Regions from separate parts of the Kitasatospora sp. NPDC051914 genome, predicted to be linked through region 2. Evidence: riboswitches for the same ligand, from Rfam matches in the RefSeq annotation. Region 2 holds a riboswitch; each other region holds the start of a gene.

Region 1 (7,261 bases), on a different contig from region 2:
CGGCGGCCCACTGCCAACGGACCGGAAGAGGATGCAGGACGAGATGCGGAAGATGTGCAAGCACGTGGCCACCGGTCCGACGGTGACCGCGATCGGGGCTGCCGGCGTATGAGTTCCGCCGTGCATCAGCGACTGACCGGCAGAGGTGTGCGGGTAGGGCTGGCCGGGCTGGCCGGGCTGGCCGGGCTCATGTGCCTTGCCCTGGCCGGTTGTTCGTCATCCGGGCAGCCAGCCGCAGAGGCGGTGCCGACCACGCAGTCGCCGTCCGCACTCCCGGCGAGTGCCGGTCCGCATCTTCCCATCGAGCCGTATCTCTTCTCCGAGGCGGAGGCGGAGAAGCTGACCAGGGCGGGAGCCGTGCTGCGCAAGGCGTGCATGCAGCGGTTCGGTCTCGACTACGCCATCAGCCCCGCCGGCCCGCCGACCGGACCGCGCACGTTCATGGACCGCCGGTACGGCGTGACGGACCGGGCCGAGGCGGCGGCAAACGGCTACCACCTCGGCGACCGCGACCCGCGCACCCACCCGGTCCGCCCGCCGCAGTTCTCCGCCGCGCAGCAGCAGGTGCTCACCGGGCACCTCCCGGGGAAGACCGGTGCGGACGAAACGAACCTCCAGGTCAACGGCGTACCGGTACCACCCGGCGGCTGTTACGAGGAGGCGAAGCGCGGCCTGGCCGGTGCGGGGGAACTGGGCCCGAGCAGCGTGGCCCAGCAGGCCAACTTCCAGACTTTCAAGGCCAGCATGTCGGCGGCGCAGGTCACGCAGGCATTCGAGGCGTGGTCCGGCTGCATGAAGAACAGGGGTTACTCCTACCCCAATCCGATGGATGCCATCGGCGACCGGCGCTTCCTGGGGGACTCACCCACACCGCTGGAGCTCCAGGTGGCGACGGCTGACGTGATCTGCAAGCAGCAAGTGGATCTGATCGGCACCTGGTTCGCGGTCGAGGTTTCCTTGCAGAAGGAATTGATCGCACGGCAACAAGCCGAATTCACGGCGGTGCTCGCGGCGAAGACCGAGCAACTCGCCAAGGCCGACGCCGTGCTGCGCGATCAGTGAAGTAGTGGGCTGACACTTTTTCGCGTCCGGGCGCGCCCGCCCTTCCCAGGTACGCCGAGGGGATTGCACACACGCCCGGAACGTCCCATGAAGAGAGGATCAAAGAAATGAAGCGCACCCTCAAGCTCGCCGCAGCAGCCCTGGGCGCTGCCCTGCTCGTCCCCACCCTCGCCACCTCCGCGCAGGCCGCCGTCAGCGACTGCCCGGACGGCAAATTCTGCCTCTTCTACAACTCGAACCAGCAGGGCTCCCACTTGGCGGTGTCGACGAACATTCGCGACCTCGCCGGGTACACCTTCACCAGCCCCGGCAACGGCCGGGGCCAGCACGTCAAGAACAACGCCGCATCGGCTGTCTCCAACGTGTGCATGACGGTCCGGGTGTACTACAACTCGAACTACAGCGGCCCGATGGACATGTTCAACTACCGCAATGCCGCGAACCTGGTCAACACGTACAACGAGAACGCCTCGGTGAGGTTCGCCGAGGACTGCTGAGCCTCACCCACGTGGCAACCGGTCGCCGGTGCGCGTACCGGCGTACCGGAGCCGGGCTTCGGCGAAGACCGCGACAACACCGCCGTAATAGCGCGGGATCGCGCACGACCACCCACTACCTGATCCACCGTCACGTGCGGAGCGTCGACGCTCGTGCAGCGGAGCATCAAGCAGACTCCCGCCCGCGTGGGCGTCGCAGTGGTCGCCACCGCCGGCGCCGTGGTCGCCGCCCCTCGGTGGCACAGGCCACCGACTACAACGGGGTCTGCGGTTCGGGTTACCACGTCGTCGACTCGATGTCGCTCGCGGATGGCACCGCGTTCCTGACGTACGACAGCTCGATCGGGCAGAACTGCGCCGTGACGGTCCGCAACAGTCCCGGCAGATCAATGGCCGGGAAGAGCAGGCCAACGCCGTGATCGAGCGCTTCCTCAACGGCGAGGGCCCGGCTCGTCGGACGCCGAATCCGTTCCACGGGTGTTCCACACGCCCTGATCAGGAGGGGTGCACGAGTGGGACGGTCCGGGACGGGAAACGCGAAGGGCGGGTGCCGGTTTGCTGACGGCACCCGCCCTGATCAGGCAGTTTCACCCACCTGCGCGGAGGGTGTGGGATTTGAACCCACGGTGACCAGAGGCCACGACAGTTTTCAAGACTGTTCCCTTAGGCCGCTCGGGCAACCCTCCTGGCGGAGGTCAGCCTAACGGGTCGGAGCGGGTTCGGTGCACTCCGTTTCCGGGACGCGGTCAGTTGTCACCCTTGCGCTCGCCGAGGGTGACGGTGGTCTTGGCGGCCTTGCCGTCGCGGGTGTACTCGACCTCGACCTTCTCGCCGGGCTTGTGCGTCCAGATCTCGGAGACCAGGGTCGGGCCGCTGTCGATCGGGATGCCGCCCAGCTTGGTGATGACGTCGCCGGCCTTGAGGCCGGCCTGGTCGGCGGGGCCGCCGGGGGTGACGGCCGGGGTGCCCTGGACGGCGGCGGTCTGGATCTGGGCGCCGTCGCCCTTGTAGTCGTCGTTGCGGAGCACGCCGAGGATGGCGTAGACCGGCTGGCCGTCCTTGATGAGCGTCTCGGCGACCCACTTGGCCTGGTTGATCGGGATCGCGAAGCCGAGGCCGATCGAGCCGGCCCGGCCGGAGCCGCTGGTGTTGGACTGGATCGCCGAGTTGATGCCGATCACCGCGCCGGAGGCGTTGAGCAGGGGGCCGCCGGAGTTGCCGGGGTTGATCGAGGCGTCGGTCTGCAGGGCGTTCATGTAGGAGGCCTGGGCACCCGTCTCGTCGCCGGAGGCGACCGGGCGGTCCTTGGCGCTGATGATGCCGGTGGTGACGGTGCCTTCGAGGCCGTACGGGGCACCGATGGCGATGGTGGCGTCGCCGACCGCGACCTTGTCGGAGTCGCCGAGCGGCAGCGGGTTGAGCTTGTCCTTCGGCGGGTTGTCGAGCTTGATCACGGCCACGTCGTAGCCCTGGGCGCGGCCGACCACCGAGGCGGTGTAGGACGAGCCGTCGGAGAACTTGACGGTGAGCTTGCCGCCACTGGCTGCCGGGGCGACCACGTGGTTGTTGGTGAGGATGTGGCCCTCGGTGTCGAAGACGAAGCCGGTGCCGGTGCCGGACTCCTGCGAGCCCTGCGCCTTGATGGTGACGGTGCTGGGCAGCGCCTTGGCGGCGATGCCGGCGACCGAGTCCGGTGCGCGGTCGGTGACCTTGCGGCTGTCGCTGACGCTGACCGTGGTGCTGGTGCGGCTGGTGCCGCCGGAGCTGTCGTCGCCGGTGACGGCGGCACCGATGGCGCCGCCGGCCACGCCCGCCACCAGGGCGACCGCGGCGATCAGCGCGACCATCCCGCCGCGCTTGCGGCGCGGGGGCTGGCTGCCGGCCGAGGCGTACGGGTGGCCGGGGCCGCCGGGCTCGCCCGGGTTGCCCGCACCGGGAGTGCCGGGGCCGCCCGCCGGGTGCCCCCAGCCGCCGACCGGGTGGCCTGCGCCGAAGGGGTGGTGCACCTCTCCGGTGGGCATCGGCGGCGCCGGCGGCGGGGCCGAGGGCGTGCCGTACGGGTCGGTGGAGGCGACGGGCGGAGCCGCGTAGGGGTTGGCCGGCTGCGGCTGGACGGGGGGCGCCACCACGGGCGGCGGGGCGTCGATGTACGGGGACGGCGCGGCCGGGGCCGCGGGCGGCGGGGCGTCGATGTAAGCGGGGGCCGCGGGGGCGGCCGGCGGCGCGTCGATGTACGGGGACGGCGCGGCCGGGGCCGGCTCGCTCAGCTTGCTGAGGGCGAGCGTCGGCGCGGACTCAACGACCGGCTGCGGCACGTCGGCCGCCGCGGTGTCGGGAGCCGGAACCACCGTACGGGGCTCGCCGGAGGGCTGCTGCTGCGCCTCCTGCGGCCCGGTGGATCCACTCGCGTGCTCGGTGCTCAAGGACGACCTCCATAGCTGACAGGACCTTGGCCCACAGTGTTTCGCATGTCGGATTCGGTTGCCGTAAGGAGCCCCCTGAAGAACGTCTAAGAATCCTTAGGCGTCCCTGACAGGATGCCTCCGACCTGCACCGGAGCGGATCCGCACGGCGGCGGCGCGCGGATGTCGGCCCGCGGTCCCGCGATACGGAACGGAAACCTCCGGGCCTTGGCGTTCCCGGCGGGTCCGGCTAGCCTGTCGTCCCAATCTGAACACGCGGGAGCTTGGACCTTCCAGGCTGAGAGTGCGCCGATCGACCGGCCGGGTCCGTTCCGGGCCGGACGAGGGGGCGCTGACCGCCTGAACCTGTCCGGGTAATGCCGGCGTAGGGAGTATCGGCCATGACGGCTGTTTCGCCTGCCCCTGTTCCCGGTGTCGAGGCCGGTCGGCGCGTCGAGGCGCCGCTCGTCCTGGACACCGCCCCTCCGCGGACGCTCGACTTCCGCGCCCAGTTCGCGCTGTGGGCCAATCTCGGCGTCAGCCTGATCGGCTTCCAGAGCGCGGTCACCGTGCTCGGCCTCCCCGGCCACGAACTCTCCTTCGCCGCCGCGGTGACCGCGATCGTCGCGGGCACGGTGATCGGTACGGCGATGCTGGGCGTCGCGGCGCTGATCGGCGCCCGCACCGGCGCGCCGGCCATGGCGATGCTGCGCGGCCTGTTCGGCACCCGCCTCTCCTACGTCCCGACGGTGCTGAACATCCTGCAGTGCATCGGCTGGGGCGTCTTCGAGCTGATCGTGATCGCGGGCGGCGCGCAGACCGTGGCCGGCACCCAGGGCTGGCGCTGGCTGTTCGTGCTGCTGGCCGGCGTGCTGACCACGGTGCTGACCATCTGGCCGCTGGGCTCGATCGCGGTGCTGCGCAAGTACGTGGCGGTCGCGGTCGGCGTGGCGATGGTGTACTTCACCGTCCAGCTGGGCCGGCAGGGCTTCCCGGACCCGGGTGCGGGCAACTGGGACGGCTTCCTGTCCGCGACGGACGCGATCATCGCGGTGTCGATCTCCTTCGTGCCGCTGGCCGCCGACTACACCCGGCACGCCCGCACCCCCGGTTCGGCGTACTGGGGCACCTTCGCCGGCTACTCGCTGGCGCAGGCCTGGTGCTACATCCTCGGCCTGATCGCGCTGCTGCAGTCGGGCGGCGACACCTCGAAGATCTTCTCCTCGTTCACCGGCGTCGCGGCCGGCTGGGTGTTCCTCCTGGTGCTGGTGATCCGGGAGACCGACCAGTCCTTCGCGAACGTGTACTCGACCGCGATGTCCGTCCACAACCTGCTGCCCAAGGTGGACCGGCGCCTGCTCACCGGCGGCATCGGCGTCCTGGTGACGCTGCTGGCGCTGCGCATCCAGGAGGGCGAGTTCTACGCCACCTACGCGAACTTCCTGTACCTGATCGGCGCGGTGTTCGTGCCGCTGCTGGCGGTGCTGGCGGTGGACTACTTCCTCGGCGCCGGCCGGTACGGCTGGAACACCTCGCAGGACGCGCCGTCCCGGTGGCCGATGCTGCTGCCGTGGGCGCTGGGCTTCGCCACCTACCAGTTCATCGCGCCGACCGGCATCGCGGACTGGTGGACCGGCTTCTGGAAGGACCTGCAGTCGGCGCTGCACTTCACCCCGCAGCCGTGGACCTCGGCCTCGCTGTTCGGCTTCCTGGTGCCGGCCCTGGCAACCTGGGCCCTGGCACTGCTCACCTCGCGCCGGACGGACCGCACCGCGGCCTGACCCGCGCAGCCCCGCCGGGGCGCCGGACGGAGCTGTTCACCGCGGGTTTTCCGTGGCGAATCCGTCCCGACATCGGACCACTCGTAGGGTGTTGATGTGGACACTCAGAAACTCCGTCAGGCCGCCCCGGCCGCCGGCGGCCAGGCCCGGGACCGCCGGGCGGTCAAGGTCATCGCCCACCGGGGCTCCTCCGCCGCGCTGCCCGAGCACACCCTGGAGGCGTACGCCCGGGCGCTGGAGGACGGCGCGGACGGGCTGGAGTGCGACGTCCGGCTGACCGCCGACGGCCGGCTGGTGTGCGTCCACGACCGCACCGTGCAGCGCACCTCGGACGGCCGGGGCGTGGTCTCCGCCATGACCCTGGCCCAGCTCTCCGAGCTGGACTTCGGCTCCTGGCACTCGCCCGGCACGCCGCGGCCGAGCTCGATCCTCACCCTGGAGGGGCTGCTGGAGCTGGTGGCCGAGGCCGGCCGCCCGGTGGAGCTGGCGATCGAGACCAAGCACCCCACCCGCCACGCGGGCCGGACGGAGGCCGAGCTGGTGCGGCTGCTGGACCGCTTCGGGCTGCTGCCGCGCACCCCGGAGGAGTCCACCGTCCGGATCATGAGCTTCTCCGAGCTGTCGCTGCACCGGATCCGCCGTGCGGTGCCCGCGGTGCCGACGGTGTACCTGCTGGAGCGGCGGCTGCCGGTGCTGGGCCGCACCCGTGCGCTGCCCGGCGGGGCCGGCATCGCCGGGCCCGGCATCGAGCTGGTGCGGCGCAACCCCGGGCTGGTGACGGCGCTGCGCCGGGCCGGGCACCGGGTGCACGTCTGGACGGTGGACGAACCGGCCGACGTCGAGCTCTGCGTGGAGCTGGGCGTGGAGGCGCTGATCACCAACCGCCCGCGCGAGGTGCTGGCGCAGCTCGGCCGCTGAGCGCGCGACCCCGGCGGATCGGAGTGCAAGGAGCGCGCACGGGGGAGCGCAAACTGCTGACGGATGCTCAGAGAACGCTCAATTCCTAAGACTTTCACAACGGACCGTAAGCGGTTTATCAGAGGTTGAATACCGTGCGTCGCGGCCTCTTGAAATGTCCGCGAGTGATCGCCCCGCGGCTGTTTCCGACGCATTCTCCAGGGGCATCCATCCCTCGGCAGACGCTGAAGGAGGTCCCGGGGGTGGCGTTGATGGTGGCGCGTGCTGTGCCCGAAAAGGTAGGGCCGACTTCGTCGACCATGGCGGTGCCGCACGGTCCGGCAGGCGTCGGAGCGGCACGGCGGAGGATGCGCAGCGAGCTCGGCGATCGCTCGATACCGGACACGGTCATCGACGACGCGGTGTTGATCCTCTCCGAACTGCTGAGCAATTCCTGTCGATACGCACGGCCGCTGGGAAAGCTGGAGGAACTCGGCGATCGGACGGCGGCCGGCATGGTCGACGCACTGCTCACCCGGTCGGTCACGGTGTCCGGGAACGGCACCAGGGAACGTCCGGGCGAACCCGGTCAGGACGGAATCCTGGTCCGCTGGTGGACGCA
Region 2 (7,261 bases):
AGCGCCTCGACGCGGCGGATCGCATCCCACAGGCGGCGCTCGGCGGCCTCGTTGCGCGGCGGCATGAACTCGAACGAGAACGACCGGTCGCCGGCCGCCAGCAGGTCCCGGACGGTCTGCGCGCGGTCGGTCCGGGTGGAGGGGATGCCGAGTGCCATGCTGGCAGGCTATCGGTCCGCCGCGGAGCGTGACCAAACGCAGTCCACTGAATGAGATACGCACGTGGGACACGGGGTGACGCAGGTCATCCGGCCGCAGCAGAGGCGGGGGCCGGCGCACCGATTCGGAGGCCCCACCGCCGCCGGATAGGCTGATTGTCAGCCCAGCGACCCGGAGTACACCGTGCCCTCCCCCACCAGCCTGCCGGCCAACCCGATCGACCGGGAGGCCGTGCGCGAGCGCGTCAACCACGCCCTCGCCGCGTTCATGGACGGCCGGAGCGCCCTGCTCGCCGGCATCTCCCCCCAGCTCGGGCCGGTCTCCGAAGCACTGCGCGACTTCCTCCTCGACGGCGGCAAGCGGCTGCGCCCCGCCTTCTGCTACTGGGGCTGGCGCGGAGCCGGCGGCCCCGCCGACCACCCCGGCATCGCCAACGCAGCCGCCGCCCTCGAACTCCTCCAGGCCAGCGCCCTCGTCCACGACGACCTGATGGACCGCAGCGACACCCGCCGCGGGCTGCCCTCCGTGCACCGCCGCTTCGAGGCCGTGCACCGCGAGCACGGCTGGCGCGGCGACCGCGAGCAGTACGGCGCCAGCGCGGCCGTGCTCCTCGGCGACCTGCTGCTCATCTGGTGCGACGAACTCTTCCAGTCCTCCGGGCTGCCCGACGAGGCCGTCCGCGCCGCCAAGCCCGTCTTCGACCTCATGCGGACCGAAGTGATGGTCGGCCAGTACCTCGACGTCCTGGAGCCCGTCGCCGGCGACTCCGCCGACGACGGCGCCCTCGACCGGGCGCAGACCGTCCTCCACTACAAGTCCGCGAAGTACACCATCGAACGGCCGCTGCAGACCGGCGCCCTGCTCGCCGGCGCCGGACCGGAACTCGTCGAGGCCTACAGCGCGTTCGGGCTGCCGCTCGGCGAGGCCTTCCAGCTCCGCGACGACCTCCTCGGCGTCTTCGGCGACCCCGCCGTCACCGGCAAGCCCGCCGGGGACGACCTCCGCGAGGGCAAGCGCACCCTCCTCGTCGCCCACGCCATGCGGGGCCTCTCCCCCGCCGACGCCCGGCACCTCGACGAACGCCTCGGCGCGGCCGACCTGGCCCCCGAGGAGATCCCCGTCCTGCGGGCGCTGGTGGAGCGCAGCGGAGCCGCCGACCGCGTCGAGGCGCGCATCGACGAACTCGTCCACCAGTCCCTCACCGCCCTCGACGCCGCCCCCCTCGCCGACGGCCCCGCCCGCCCCACCCTCCTCGCCCTCGCCGAAGCCGCCACCGTCCGGAAGCACTGACCCGGAGAGCTCGATCAGGGGCGCGGGGAACTGCGCAGTCCGGGCTGGGCCCACCGAGCCAGAACGGCAAACCACAAGAAGGGGCGCGGGGAACTGCGCAATTCGGATGCGGGTCGTCGTACGGAAACCGGCTCGGCCCGTACCGTCGTGATGCCCGCTCTCGGACTGCGCAGTTCCCCGCACCCCTGACGGGCCGGCTTGGCCCTCAGGCGTTGCGGAGGCGGCGGGCCAGGGAGGCGGCTGCTGCGCCCGGGTCTTCGGCGGCGGTGATGGCGCGGACGACGACGATCCGCCGGGCGCCGGCCGCGAGGACCTCGTCGAGGTTGGTCTCGTCGATGCCGCCGATGGCGAACCACGGACGGTCCGTCACGGCCTTGGCCGCGTAGGAGACCAGGCCGAGGCCGGGTGCGGGCCGGCCGGGCTTGGTGGGGGTGGGCCAGACCGGGCCGGTGCAGAAGTAGTCGACGCCCGGTTCGGCGATCGCGGCGTCGACCTCCGCCTCGGCGTGGCAGGACCGTCCGATCACGACCCCTTCACCGAGGATCGCGCGGGCGGCCGGCACCGGCAGGTCGTCCTGCCCGAGGTGCAGCACCTGCGGCCGTGCGGCGTGCGCGACGTCGGCCCGGTCGTTGACGGCGAAGAGCTTGCCGTGGCGGCGGGCGGCGTCGGCGAAGACCTCCAGGTACTCGAGTTCCTGGCGGGCCTCCAGACCCTTGTCGCGGAGCTGGACGATGTCCACGCCGCCCGCGAGCACCGCGTCGAGGAACGCGGGCAGGTCGCCCTGCTCGCGCCGGGCGTCGGTGCACAGGTACAGCCGGGCGTCCGCCAGGAGCTCGCGCGGGTCGGCCATCAGAGCGCCATCGCCTGGGCGCGGCGCTTGACCTCGGTGGCGCGGTTCTCGTGCAGGGCCTGGATGGGGCTGCCGGGCAGCGACGGGTCCTCGGTGAAGAGCCACTCGAGGATCTCCTCGTCGTTGAAGCCGGAGTCCCGCAGCACGGTCAGGGTGCCGACGAGGTGCTTCACCGGGCCGTCGGGGGTGATGAAGGCCGCGGGCACCTGCAGCGACTTGTTCTCCCCGCGGCGGACGGCCAGCAGGGTGTTGGACTTCACCATGTTGCGGACCTCGGTGACCTGCACCCCCCACAGCTCGGAGATGTCGGGCAGGTACATCCAGGCCGGGACCAGGGCGTCAATCTTGGGATCGATCTCACTCACGGCACCAGACTGCCACCTGCCGGGCCCCGCGTGCACGCAGCCCGCACCGGGCGCGGGTGACCGATGACGGATCGTGACCGGACGGCCGCCGGGCGTCGGGGGCCGGGCGCCGGGTCAGGCGGCGGCGGACTTGAGTTGCACCTCGGGGTCGGCCGCGCGGGCCGGGTCGAGCACGGTGCCCTTGTCGATGAGCCGCTTGGCCTGGTTGAGGTCGCGCGGCCGGTCGACGGCGAGCAGGGCGGTGAGGGCGCCGTCGCGCAGCCACAGCACCGACCAGGTGGGGTCGTCGGGCGTGCCGCGCCACAGGAGTTCGTCGGCGTCGCCGTGCCGCCCGGCGTACTGGACCATGCGGCCGAACTGCTCGGACCAGAAGTACGGCACCGGGTCGTACGCGGCGTCGGAACCGAGCAGCGAGGCGGCGGCCGCGGCTCCGGAGTGCAGGGCGTGGTCCCAGTGCTGGACGGTGAGCCGGGTGCCGGAGCGGGCGGAGGGGTAGGAGACGCAGTCGCCGGCGGCCCAGACGCCGGGGGCGGTGGTGCGCAGCCGTTCGTCGGCGAGGACGGCGCCGTTCGTGTCGAGGGCGACGCCGGAGCCGGCCAGCCAGCCGGTGGCGGGGCGGGCGCCGATGCCGACGACGACGTGGTCGGCCGGGACGTGGCTGCCGTCGGCGAGCAGCAGGCCGCCGGGCTCGACGGCGGCGACGCCGGTGCCGCAGCGCAGGTCGATGCCGGCGTCCGCGTACCAGCGGGCCATCAGCGCGCCGAGTTCGGCGGGCAGGGCGCCGGGCAGCGGGGCGGGCCCGGCCTCCACGACGGTGACGCGGCAGCCGAGCCGACGGGCGACGGTGGCGGTCTCGGCGCCGATCCAGCCGGCGCCGACCAGGGCGATCCGGGTGCCGGGGGTGAGGTCGGCGCGCAGCGCGAGGGCGTCGTCGACGGTGCGCAGCAGCCGGGCGCCGGCCGCGCCGGGCAGTTCGACGGCCTCGGCGCCGGTGGCAACGACCAGGGCGTCGTGGTCGAGCGGGCCGGCGTCTGTGTGCAGGACGCCCGGTTCGAGGCCGGTGGCGCGGCGGCCGAGGAGCAGCTCGACGCCGAGGTCCTCCCAGTCGATGTCGAAGGCGGTGCTGTCGGTCTTGCCGAGCAGGACGTCCTTGGACAGCGGCGGCCGGTCGTAGGGGCGGTGCGGCTCGTCGCCGACCAGGGCCACCCGGCCGCCGAATCCCCCCTGCCGCAGTGCGAGCGCGCACTGCGCGCCGGCCATGCCGGTGCCGACGACGACGACCCGGTCCGTGCTGTTCAGCTCTGCCACGGCGGCCACCCTATCGGCCGGGGTGTCCAGCCCGTGTACGCCCTTTCGGGGTGGGCGACACCCGGCGTTATGGTGGGTGCACACCACACGGGAGCCCGGTGCACCGGGCTGAGAGGCGGGCTGGAGCGGCCTGCGACCGTCCGAACCTGATCCGGGTCATGCCGGCGAAGGGAGAATCAGCGACGTGGCACGGTCCCATTCCGACGTGCTGGTGGTCGGCGGCGGCATCATCGGGCTCGGCGTCGCCTGGCGGGCGGCGCAGCGCGGCCTGTCGGTGGCGCTGGTCGATCCCGCCCCGGGCGGCGGTGCGGCGCAGGTCGCCGCGGGCATGCTGGCGCCGGTCACCGAGTTGCAGTACGGCGAGGAGCCGCTGCTGCGCCTGGGGATGGCGTCGAACGAGCGGTACGAGGCGTTCGCCGCCGAGCTGACCGAGGCGACGGGCCTGGACACCGGGTACCGGCGGACGGGCACGCTCGCGGTGGCGCTGGACGCGGACGACCGCGAGGAACTGCGCGAACTGCACGCCTTCCAGGGCCGGCTGGGCCTGGACTCGCAGTGGCTGACCGGGCGGGAGTGCCGCCGACTTGAGCCGATGCTGGCTCCGGGCGTCCGGGGCGGGCTGCTGGTCACCGGGGACCACCAGGTCGACGGCCGGCGCCTGGCCCGCGCCCTGGTCGCGGCCTGCGAGCGGGCCGGGGTGGTGCTGCACCGGGCGAGCGCCGGGGAACTGCTGGTCGAGGACGGCCGGGCGGCGGGCGTGCGCACCGACGGCGGCGAGGAGCTCGCGGGCGACAGGGTGGTGCTGGCGGCGGGCTGCCGCAGCCACCTGCTGCCGGGCCTGCCGGAGGGTGTGCTGCCGCCGGTCAGGCCGGTGAAGGGCCAGGTGCTGCGGCTGCACGTGCCGCCGGCGTACCGGCCGTTCCTGTCGCGCAACGTGCGGGCGGTGGTCCGCGGGCAGCACATCTACCTGGTGCCGCGGGCGGACGGCGAGCTGGTGATCGGCGCGACCAGCGAGGAGCAGGGCTTCGACACCACCGTCACCGCCGGCGGGGTCTACGAACTGCTGCGCGACGCACACGAGTTGGTACCCGGTCTGACCGAGCTTCCGCTGGTGGAGACCGGCGCCGGGTTGCGCCCGGGCTCGCCCGACAACGCGCCGCTGCTCGGCCCGACCGCGCTGCCGGGGCTGGTCGCCGCCACCGGGCACTACCGCAACGGGGTGCTGCTGACGCCGGTGACCGCCGACCTGCTCGGCGAGTACCTGGCCACCGGGAGCGTCCCCGGACTCGCCGCCCCCTTCTCCCCCGACCGTTTCCACTCGAAGGCCCTCGCATGCTGAACACCGAACCGGCGCCCGTCCCCCTGTCCGTCAACGGCGAGCCGCGCGAGCTGCCCGCGGGCACCACGCTGGCCCAGGTGGTGGCCGAGGTCAGCGCCGCGAACACCGGGGTGGCGGCCGCGGTCAACGAGGCCGTGGTGCCGCGCGGGGCCTGGCCGGCGACCGTGCTCGGCGCGGGCGACCGGGTGGAGATCCTCACCGCCGTCCAGGGAGGCTGACGATGGCCGACGACCTGCTCACCATCGCGGACACCACCTTCACCTCGCGCCTGATCATGGGCACCGGCGGCGCCCCCAGCCTGGACGTGCTGGAGCAGGCGCTGCAGGTCTCCGGCACCGAGCTGACCACGGTGGCGATGCGCCGGGTCAACGCCTCGACCCAGGGCTCGGTGCTGGACGTGCTGGCCCGCAACGCGATCCGGGTGCTGCCGAACACCGCGGGCTGCTTCACCGCCGGGGAGGCCGTGCTGACCGCCCGTCTGGCCCGGGAGGCGCTCGGCACGGACTGGGTGAAGCTCGAAGTGATCGCGGACGAGCGGACGTTGCTCCCCGACCCGATCGAACTCCTGGACGCCGCCGAGACGCTGGTCGACGACGGCTTCACCGTGCTCCCGTACACCAATGACGACCCGGTGCTGGCGCGGAAGCTGGAGGACGTCGGCTGCGCGGCGATCATGCCGCTGGGCTCGCCGATCGGCTCGGGCCTCGGCATCCGCAACCCGCACAACTTCCAGCTGATCGTGGAGAGTGCGGGCGTGCCGGTGATCCTCGACGCCGGCGCGGGCACCGCCTCGGACGTGGCGCTGGCGATGGAACTCGGCTGCTCCGCGGTGATGCTGGCCTCGGCGGTGACGCGGGCTCAGGACCCGGTGCTGATGGCGGACGCCATGCGGCGCGCCGCGGAGGCCGGGCGCCTGGCCTACCGCGCGGGCCGCATCCCGCGCCGCTTCCACGCCGAGGCGTCCTCCCAGATGGCCGGCCGCGCCCACCTCGACACCCGCGAGCACCCGGCGTTCTAACGCTCCGGGGCACCCCGCGCCCCCGGGGGCGCCACCGCATGTCTCAACATCGGCACAACCCGGCCCGGGGCCGCGCCGTCCCGAGCCGAGGGTCACCCCTGCGCCCTACACTCCTCGGGTGGACATGACGCTCGACGACCCCCTGATCGGTGCCCTGCTCGACGGCCGGTACCGGGTGGATCGCCGCATTGCCGTCGGGGGCATGGCCACCGTGTACCGCGGCACGGACACCCGGCTGGACCGGGTCGTCGCGCTGAAGGTCATGCACCCCGCGCTGGCCGCCGACGGCGGCAACGAGTTCACCGGCCGGTTCATCCGCGAGGCGAAGGCGGTCGCCCGCCTCTCCCACCCGAACGTGGTGAACGTCTTCGACCAGGGCGCCGACGGCCGGGCGGTCTTCCTGGCGATGGAGTACGTGCCCGGGCGGACGCTGCGCGACCTGCTGCGCGACCGCGGGGCGCTGTCGGCGCGGGCCGCCCTGGACATCCTGGAGCCGGTGCTGGCCGCGCTGGGCGCCGCCCACCGGGCCGGCCTGGTGCACCGGGACGTCAAGCCGGAGAACGTGCTGATCACCGACGGCGGCATGGTCAAGGTCGCCGACTTCGGCCTGGTCCGCCTGCTGACCGGCACGGAGGGCGCGGGCGACGCCGTCACCAGCACCACCTCCACCGGCACCGTGCTCGGCACCGTCTCCTACCTCGCCCCCGAGCAGATCCGCCAGGAGGGCCCCACCGACCAGCGGGTCGACGTCTACGCGGCCGGCATCCTGCTGTACGAGATGCTGACCGGCGCCAAGCCGCACACCGGCGAGAACGCCATGCAGGTGATCTACCGGCACCTCAACGAGGACGTTCCGGCGCCCTCGCTGGCCGCACCCGGCGTCGGCCGGGAGCTGGACGCCATAGTGGCCGCCGCGACCGCCCGCGACCCGG
Region 3 (7,261 bases), on a different contig from region 2:
GTGCCGTGGGCGCCGAGGAGTTCGGTGAGGTCGCGACGGGCGGCGCGGTGCTCGCCGCCGTCCTGGTCGAAGAGCAGTCCGCCGTCGGTGCGCCGGGCGGCGGCCCCGCCGGTGGTGCCCTCGGCGGTGCGGTCCAGCGGGACGCGGGTGAGCACCTCGCGGTACGCCTCGGCGCCGTGCACCAGCACGGTGCTGCCGAGGCGGACGACCGGCCGCCGGCGGGTGGCGGCGAGCAGTGCGAACAGCACCGGGTGGGAGGCCAGGTAGACCCGCCGGTCGAGCCGCCGGGCGGTGCGGTGGGCGCGCGCCGGAACGGCCGTGCGGTCCGCGCTCACCGGGCGAGCTCGCGGGCGCAGAGCCGGGCGGCGGCGGCCCGGTCGGGCTTGCGGGAGCGGCCGGCCAGCGGGATATCGCCGAGCAGGACGGCGTCCGGGCGGGCGCTGCCCATCCGGGCCAGCGGGCGTTCGAGGTCGGCGCGCAGCCGGTGCCGGTCGGCGCCGCGGCGCGGCTGGACGAGGGCGACCAGGCGTTCGTCGCCGTCCCCTGCGGGCACGCCCACCAGCAGGGCGAGTTCGACGTCCGGCAGGTGCAGGGAGGGCTCGTACAGGCCCGGGTAGATGTTCTCGGCGCGGCGCAGCACCATGTCCTTGCAGCGGCCGGCGAGGACGATCCGGCCGTCCGGGTCGAGGCTCGCGCGGTCGCCGGTGCGCACCCACGGGTCGGGGCGTTCGCCGAGGTAGCGGTCGCGGGCGGCGGCTCCGGCGAGGAGCAGTTCGCCGCCGTCGGCGAGCCGGGCGGTGACGCCGGGCAGCGGGTGGCCGAGCAGGTCGCCGTCGGCGTCGAAGGCGGACTTGTCGGCCTCCTCGACGGCCGCGGCCGGGAACAGCTCGGTGAGCGCGTACACGCCCCAGGCCTCGGTGGCGCCGGCCTGCTTGGCACGGCGCAGCAGTCCGGCGGAGGCCGGCGCGGAGCCCGTCCAGACCCGGCCGGTGAGTTGGTCGAGGCCGCGCAGCTGGGGCGGTGTCAGATAGGTCTCGGCGGGGGCGAGGCGGCGGACCTGCCGGCCGAGCACCTTGGGCGAGCGGGCGGGCAGGGCGACGGTGGCGCCGGCCGCCAGCGAGGGGACGAGGACGAAGAAGGTGCCGCCGAGCACGGCCTGCCCGGCCTGCGGGCGGACCAGCCCGGCGACCGCCCGCATCCCGGCGGCGACCGAGGCGCGGGTGTGCACCACGGCGCGCGGGGCGGAGGTGGTGCCGGAGGTGAAGACGATCACCGCGTCGCCGTCGCCGTCGTAGGGCGCGGGCGGGCGGCCGCCGGGGGTGCGCAGGGCGGGGGCGCAGCCGGGGCGGCGCGGTCCTGCGGTGGCGACCGGGCCGAGCGCGTCGAGACGGGGCAGTTCCAGCGAGGCGCGGCGGGCGAGGCCGCGGGCCCAGCCGGCCACGGCCTGGGCGGCGGCGTCCGCGACGACCAGGGCCGGGCGGGCGAGTTCCAGGCGGGCGAGCAGCACGTCCGGGCCGGCCGAGGGGTCGAGGACGGCGGCCCGCAGGCCGAGCCGGTGGGCGGCGAGCATCAGGGCGAGCGCGCGCGGGCCGGGCCGGACGGCGACGCCGAGGGTGTCCCCGGCGGCGAGCCCGTGACCGTGGTGGAGTGCGGCGGCGTACGCGTCGGCGAGGTCGGCGATCTCGCCGCAGCGGGCGCGGACCCGGACGGCTCCGCTGCGGGTGCAGCCGAGGACGGCGGGCCGGTCGGCGCCGTCCCGCAGGACGCGGGTGAGGTGGTCGAGCACGTCCGGCTCCTTCATCGGGGGTCGACGCCGCGGCCGCCGCTGCCGCGGTCCAGGTACCAGCGGGCGGTGCCGACGACGCCGTAGGCGCGGATGCGGCGGGTGGAGTTCTGCACCACCATGTCGCGGCGCTGCACGATGGCCGTGGTGTGGCGGCGGACGCGGTTGATGAACGTCCGGTCGGTGGGCGAGGGCCGGCGCGGCATGCCGCCGACCGCCTCGTACAGGTCGGCGGTGATCGCCATGTTGTTGCCGGCATGCATCCGGTACGGCACCAGGAAGCCGTGCCGGCGGTGGTGTGCGGGGCGGATCCGGCCGAAGAAGGCGCCGAGCACCACCAGGGTGCGGAACAGCCGGCGGCCGACCGGCCCGTGCTCGTCGCGGCGGGCGGTGATGTGGCCGCAGACCAGGCCGCGGGAGGCGAGCAGCCCGGCGCGGGCGGCGGCCGTCCAGCCGGGTTCGGGCAGGCAGTCGGCGTCGGTGCGGGCCAGCAGGTCGGCGCCGTGGGCGATCGCGTGCCGGAAGCCGGTGTCGACGGCGCAGCCGACCCCCTTCTCCGGCTCGACCAGCACCCGGACGGGGAACGGCGCGTTCGCGGCGAACTCCTCGACGACGGCGGCCGTCCGGTCGTCGGAGGCGTTGTCGACCACCAGCAGGGTGAAGTCGGTGTCCCGCTGGGCGGCCAGCGCCCGCAGGGTCTCGCCGATCCGGGCCTCCTCGCGGTAGGCGGGCACGATCACCCAGAGCGCGGTCACGGCACCTCCCACACCATGGTCATCAGGCTGACGCCGCCGCCGAGGCCGACCATCAGCACCTTGTCGCCGGAGCGCAGCCCGCCGTGGATGCGGTCGAGCTGGACACCGAGGGTGGCGCTGGCGACGTTGCCCAGCTCCGGCACGGTGAGCACCAGCTTCTCCTGCGGCACCCCGGTGAGCTCCACGAAGCGCTCCAGGTAGGGCACGGTCACCTGGTGCACCAGCACCCGGGCGTACGCGTCCCAGCCGAGCCCGGTGCGGGCCGCGACCCGGGTCAGGATGTCGCCGCCGATCTTCTCGAAGACGCCCCTCAACTCCTTGCCGCCGCCCCGGAAGTAGCTGTACTCGTCGCCGCGCGGGTGCCGCGAGCCGCCGCCGGGTATGCCGCCGACCGCCCAGTGCTCGGAGGCGGTCTCGGTCTCCACGTCCAGGATGCCGCCGCGCTCGACCGGTTCGACGACCACGGCCGCGCCCGCGTCGCCGAAGGTGTAGCCGGCGAAGCCGTCCCGGAAGTCGGCGAGCCCGGACGGGTCGCGGCGCATCGCCCGGCTCGGGGTCTCGCCGGTGACGACCAGCGTCCGGCGGGCCCGTCCGGCGAGGATCATCGCGCGGGCCACGTCGATGCCGTTGATGAAGCTGTTGCAGGCGTTGGAGACGTCGAAGGCGTGGGCGCGGGAGCCGAGTTCGGCCTGCACCAGGTGGGCGGTGGCCGGCTCGCAGACGTCCCGGGTGGCCGAGGCGTACACCAGCAGGTCGATGTCGAGCGGGTCGTACCCGGCGTTGCCGAGGGCGTTGCGTGCGGCGGCCAGTGCCAGCGTGGAGGCGTACTCGTCGTCGGCGGCGAACCGCCGGGTGGCGATACCGGTGGCCTTCTCGAACATCCGCTCGGGGAGCCGGAGTCCGCTGCCCGCCACCACCTCGTCCTGGAGCTGCTGCGACGTCAGCACCCGGGCCGGCAGGCCGGAGCCCACCGCGGTGATGCCCACGCTCGGAATTCGAAGGTCCATGCCACCATGCTGCCGGGCGCCGGACGCCCGCGGCCTGAGTACCCGTACTCAGCCCGGACCGGTGATCACCCCCGACCTTCGTGCTGGGCCCGGGCCGTGACATCCGTCATGCGGATCCCGGTGCGGCCGACACTGCCGGGCGGTACCCCCGCCGCGAGATTCTCGATGCATCGGGAGAACGGGCACCACCGACACGGGGAGCGGACACCATGGCCACCATCACCAGCAGCGCGACGATCGAGCAGACCGGGCAGAACGGGCAGGCCGGGGCGGGCGCGTCGAGGCTCGACGCCTTCAAGCCCCTGCTGGTCGACGTCGCCGTGCCGCTCGGCGTCTACTACGCGGCGCACGGCCTGCTCGGCCTCGGCCTGGTCGCCTCGCTGGGCGTCAGCAGCGCCGTCCCGGCCGTCCGCACCGTCGCCGGACTGCTCCGCAACCGCAGCCTCAACGGGCTGGCCCTGGTGATGCTGGTGGTCAACACCGTCGGCATCACGCTCTCCGCGATCAGCGGCGACCCGCGGCTGATGCTCGCCAAGGACGGTGCGATCAGCAGCGTCATCGGCCTCTCGGTCATCGTCTCCGCCTTCGCCGGGAAGCCGCTGATGACCGCCGGCCTCAAGCCCTTCGTCGTCAAGGGCATCGCCGCCCGGGCCGCCGCCTGGGAGCGCCTGGCCGCCGGCTCCGCTGCCTTCCGCAAGCAGGAGCGCAACTTCTCGCTGGTCTGGGGCTCCGCACTGGTCGCCGAGTGCGTCGCCCGGGTGGTCGGCGCCTACACCGTGCCGGTGGAGACCATGGTCTGGCTCGGCACCGTCTTCCTGGTGGCCGCGATCGCCGTGGGCATCCTCGGAGGCAACGTCTTCGCCGGGCGGATCGCCGAGCAGGTCATCGCCGAGTCCGAGTGACCTCCCCCGTACAGGGATTGCAGGCCCACAGGAACCCGCAGGCCCTCGCAGGCCCGAAACACCCACCGGGGGAGGCACCGTGCGCGCCAGGGGCATCAACTACGACACCGGCTTCACCCCCGACGGGGAGACCACCCGGCCCGAAGCCGACGGCCCGCCGACCGCACTGCGCGGTCGGCGGGCCGTCGCGGTGCAATCCCTAGTCGTCGGAGCCCTCCTGGACGGGGATCGGGTGGCTCACCCGGCCCGCCGCCGTCGGCTCGGCGGCGGGCCGCTGCTGCGGCTGCGTCGCCGCGAGCAGCTGCCGGGCCAGGCCCAGGCCCGTACCGCCCATGGTGAGCGCCTTGGCGAGCATGTCCGCCATGCCGTTCGCGCCGTTCAGCACCACCATGTGCTCGACGTTCCCGAGGGCCTCCGCGCCGGCCCGGACGATGTCCGGCCAGTTCTCCGCCAACTGCTGGGCGACCACGGCCTCCTGGTTCTCGGCGAGGGCCGCCGCCCGCGCCTTGATCGCCTCGGCCTCGGCCAGGCCCAGCGCGCGGGCCGCCTCGGCGGCCGCCAAGCCCTTGGCCGGGAACGCCTCCGTGCCGTTCCGCTCGCGGACGTACACCATCACCCCGCCGACCAGTCCCGGCCCGATCCGGCCGGTCACCCGCCCCGTGCTGCCCACCATGCCGGCCAGTCTGCCGCGCCGGTCCACTGGCCGGAACCCGTCTGGACCTGCCCGGATGCGGCCGCTACGGTGTTGACGTCTTGTTGCGGGCACCCGCCCGCAACCAACGGGAGCTCGGAGCACCGGGCTGAGAGGGCGCTGAACGGATCGCATGTGTGCGAACCGACCGCTGCGCCGACCGCAGGAACCTGACCGGGTAATGCCGGCGTAGGGAGTAGAGGGTCTGATGACCATCTTTGAAGCACAGCCGCAGTCTGCCTCCGGCCGGGGCGTCAGCAGCGCGTCCACCGGCTACCCCACCCCGGCCTGGCGCAAGGCCCACCGCGAGGGAAGCCGTCCCGACCTCCGCGTCCCGTACCGCGAGGTCCTCCTCACCAACGGCCGCACCGTCCCGCTGTACGACACCTCCGGCCCGTACACCGACCCGTCCTACGAGGCCGACGTGCGGCGCGGCCTGCCCGCCCTGCGCGACCCCTGGATCCGCCAGCGCGGCGACGTCGAGGAGTACGAGGGCCGCGAGGCCCGCCCCGAGGACGACGGCATCAAGCACACCTCGCCGCGCGGCGGGAACCTCCGCAACCTCGACGCGGTCTTCCCCGGCCGCCCCCGCCGCCCGCTGCGCGGCCGGGCCGGCACCGCCGTCACCCAGCTCGCCTACGCCAAGCAGGGCGTGATCACCCCCGAGATGGAGTTCGTGGCCCTCCGCGAGGGCCTGGCCCCGGAGTTCGTCCGCGACGAGGTGGCCCGCGGCCGGGCCGTCATCCCGGTCAACGTGAACCACCCCGAGGTCGAGCCGGCGATCATCGGCACCAACTTCCTGGTGAAGATCAACGCCAACATCGGCAACTCCGCCGTCACCTCCTCCATCGAGGAGGAGGTCGAGAAGATGACCTGGGCGACCCGCTGGGGCGCCGACACCGTCATGGACCTCTCGACCGGCCGCAACATCCACACCACCCGCGAGTGGATCCTGCGCAACTCCCCCGTGCCGATCGGCACCGTGCCGCTGTACCAGGCACTGGAGAAGGTCGACGGCCGGGCCGAGGACCTCAGCTGGGAGGTCTACCGCGATACGATCATCGAGCAGTGCGAGCAGGGCGTCGACTACATGACCGTCCACGCCGGCGTGCTGCTGCGCTACGTGCCGCTGACCGCCCGCCGCAAGACCGGCATCGTCTCCCGCGGCGGCTCGATCATGGCCGCCTGGTGCCTGGCGCACCACGAGGAGAACTTCCTCTACACCAACTTCGAGGAGCTCTGCGACATCCTCGCCGCGTACGACGTCACCTTCTCGCTCGGTGACGGCCTGCGCCCGGGGTCGATCGCGGACGCCAACGACGAGGCCCAGTTCGCGGAGCTGCAGACGCTCGGCGAGCTCGGCCGGATCGCCCGCGAGCGCAACGTCCAGGTGATGATCGAGGGCCCGGGCCACGTCCCGATGCACAAGATCAAGGAGAACATGGACCTCCAGAAGGAGATCTGCGACGAGGCGCCCTTCTACACCCTCGGCCCGCTCACCACGGACGTCGCCCCCGGCTACGACCACATCACCTCGGGCATCGGCGCCGCGATGATCGCCTGGTGGGGCACCGCCATGCTCTGCTACGTCACGCCCAAGGAGCACCTGGGTCTGCCCAACCGGGACGACGTCAAGACCGGCGTCATCACCTACAAGATCGCCGCCCACGCCGCCGACCTCGCCAAGGGCCACCCCGGCGCCCAGGCCTGGGACGACGCGCTCTCCGACGCGCGCTTCGAGTTCCGCTGGGAGGACCAGTTCAACCTGGCCCTCGACCCGGAGACCGCCCGCGACTTCCACGACGAGACGCTGCCCGCCGAGCCGGCCAAGACCGCGCACTTCTGTTCCATGTGCGGTCCGAAGTTCTGCTCGATGAAGATCAGTCGAACCATCACGGAGAAGTACGGCGATGGTGCCCCTGAGCCCGAGTACGACGCGGAGGCCGTAGAGGGCATGAAGGCCAAGTCGGAGGAGTTCGCCGCCCAGGGCAACCGGGTCTACCTGCCGCTGGCGGACTGACGGCGGACCGCGCTGTCCTGGGAGGCGGAGGGGGCTCCCAGGACAGCGCTTCGGCCCAGCGCGACGGGTCACACGGGCGTGGTGGCGAGGAGGCCGGTGACGC

What was found. A riboswitch is a leader RNA that binds a small molecule or an ion and turns the genes downstream of it on or off. The one in region 2 is predicted to bind thiamine pyrophosphate.
Positions count from the first base shown of each region.
Region 1: linked by a shared signal. The riboswitch ahead of AB0M03_RS16825 (cytosine permease) and the one ahead of thiO (glycine oxidase ThiO) in region 2 are both predicted to bind thiamine pyrophosphate.
Region 3: linked by a shared signal. The riboswitch ahead of thiC (phosphomethylpyrimidine synthase ThiC) and the one ahead of thiO (glycine oxidase ThiO) in region 2 are both predicted to bind thiamine pyrophosphate.

Region 1 covers NZ_JBFAXX010000022.1:95,182-102,442, forward strand. Annotated here, with positions in the region: gene AB0M03_RS16800 (hypothetical protein) at 121-1,062, shown strand; gene AB0M03_RS16805 (peptidase inhibitor family I36 protein) at 1,170-1,559, shown strand; partial or broken gene AB0M03_RS16810 (spore-associated protein A) at 1,799-1,942, shown strand; tRNA gene AB0M03_RS16815 (tRNA-Ser) at 2,160-2,245, opposite strand; gene AB0M03_RS16820 (trypsin-like peptidase domain-containing protein) at 2,306-3,982, opposite strand; TPP riboswitch at 4,228-4,370, shown strand; gene AB0M03_RS16825 (cytosine permease) at 4,363-5,742, shown strand; gene AB0M03_RS16830 (glycerophosphodiester phosphodiesterase family protein) at 5,914-6,660, shown strand; gene AB0M03_RS16835 (ATP-binding protein) at 7,008-7,261, shown strand, end outside.
Region 2 covers NZ_JBFAXX010000007.1:119,225-126,485, reverse strand. Annotated here, with positions in the region: gene metF (methylenetetrahydrofolate reductase [NAD(P)H]) at 1-158, opposite strand, end outside; gene AB0M03_RS07275 (polyprenyl synthetase family protein) at 343-1,449, shown strand; gene thiE (thiamine phosphate synthase) at 1,655-2,299, opposite strand; gene AB0M03_RS07265 (Rv2175c family DNA-binding protein) at 2,299-2,664, opposite strand; gene AB0M03_RS07260 (FAD-dependent oxidoreductase) at 2,779-3,924, opposite strand; TPP riboswitch at 4,050-4,162, shown strand; gene thiO (glycine oxidase ThiO) at 4,157-5,311, shown strand; gene thiS (sulfur carrier protein ThiS) at 5,305-5,529, shown strand; gene AB0M03_RS07245 (thiazole synthase) at 5,532-6,329, shown strand; gene pknB (Stk1 family PASTA domain-containing Ser/Thr kinase) at 6,454-7,261, shown strand, end outside.
Region 3 covers NZ_JBFAXX010000041.1:60,569-67,829, forward strand. Annotated here, with positions in the region: gene AB0M03_RS25500 (cytochrome P450) at 1-335, opposite strand, end outside; gene AB0M03_RS25505 (class I adenylate-forming enzyme family protein) at 332-1,786, opposite strand; gene AB0M03_RS25510 (glycosyltransferase family A protein) at 1,798-2,538, opposite strand; gene AB0M03_RS25515 (ketoacyl-ACP synthase III) at 2,535-3,545, opposite strand; gene AB0M03_RS25520 (VC0807 family protein) at 3,755-4,447, shown strand; partial or broken gene AB0M03_RS25525 (flotillin domain-containing protein) at 4,647-5,018, opposite strand; TPP riboswitch at 5,219-5,351, shown strand; gene thiC (phosphomethylpyrimidine synthase ThiC) at 5,347-7,158, shown strand; gene AB0M03_RS25535 (CBS domain-containing protein) at 7,227-7,261, opposite strand, start outside.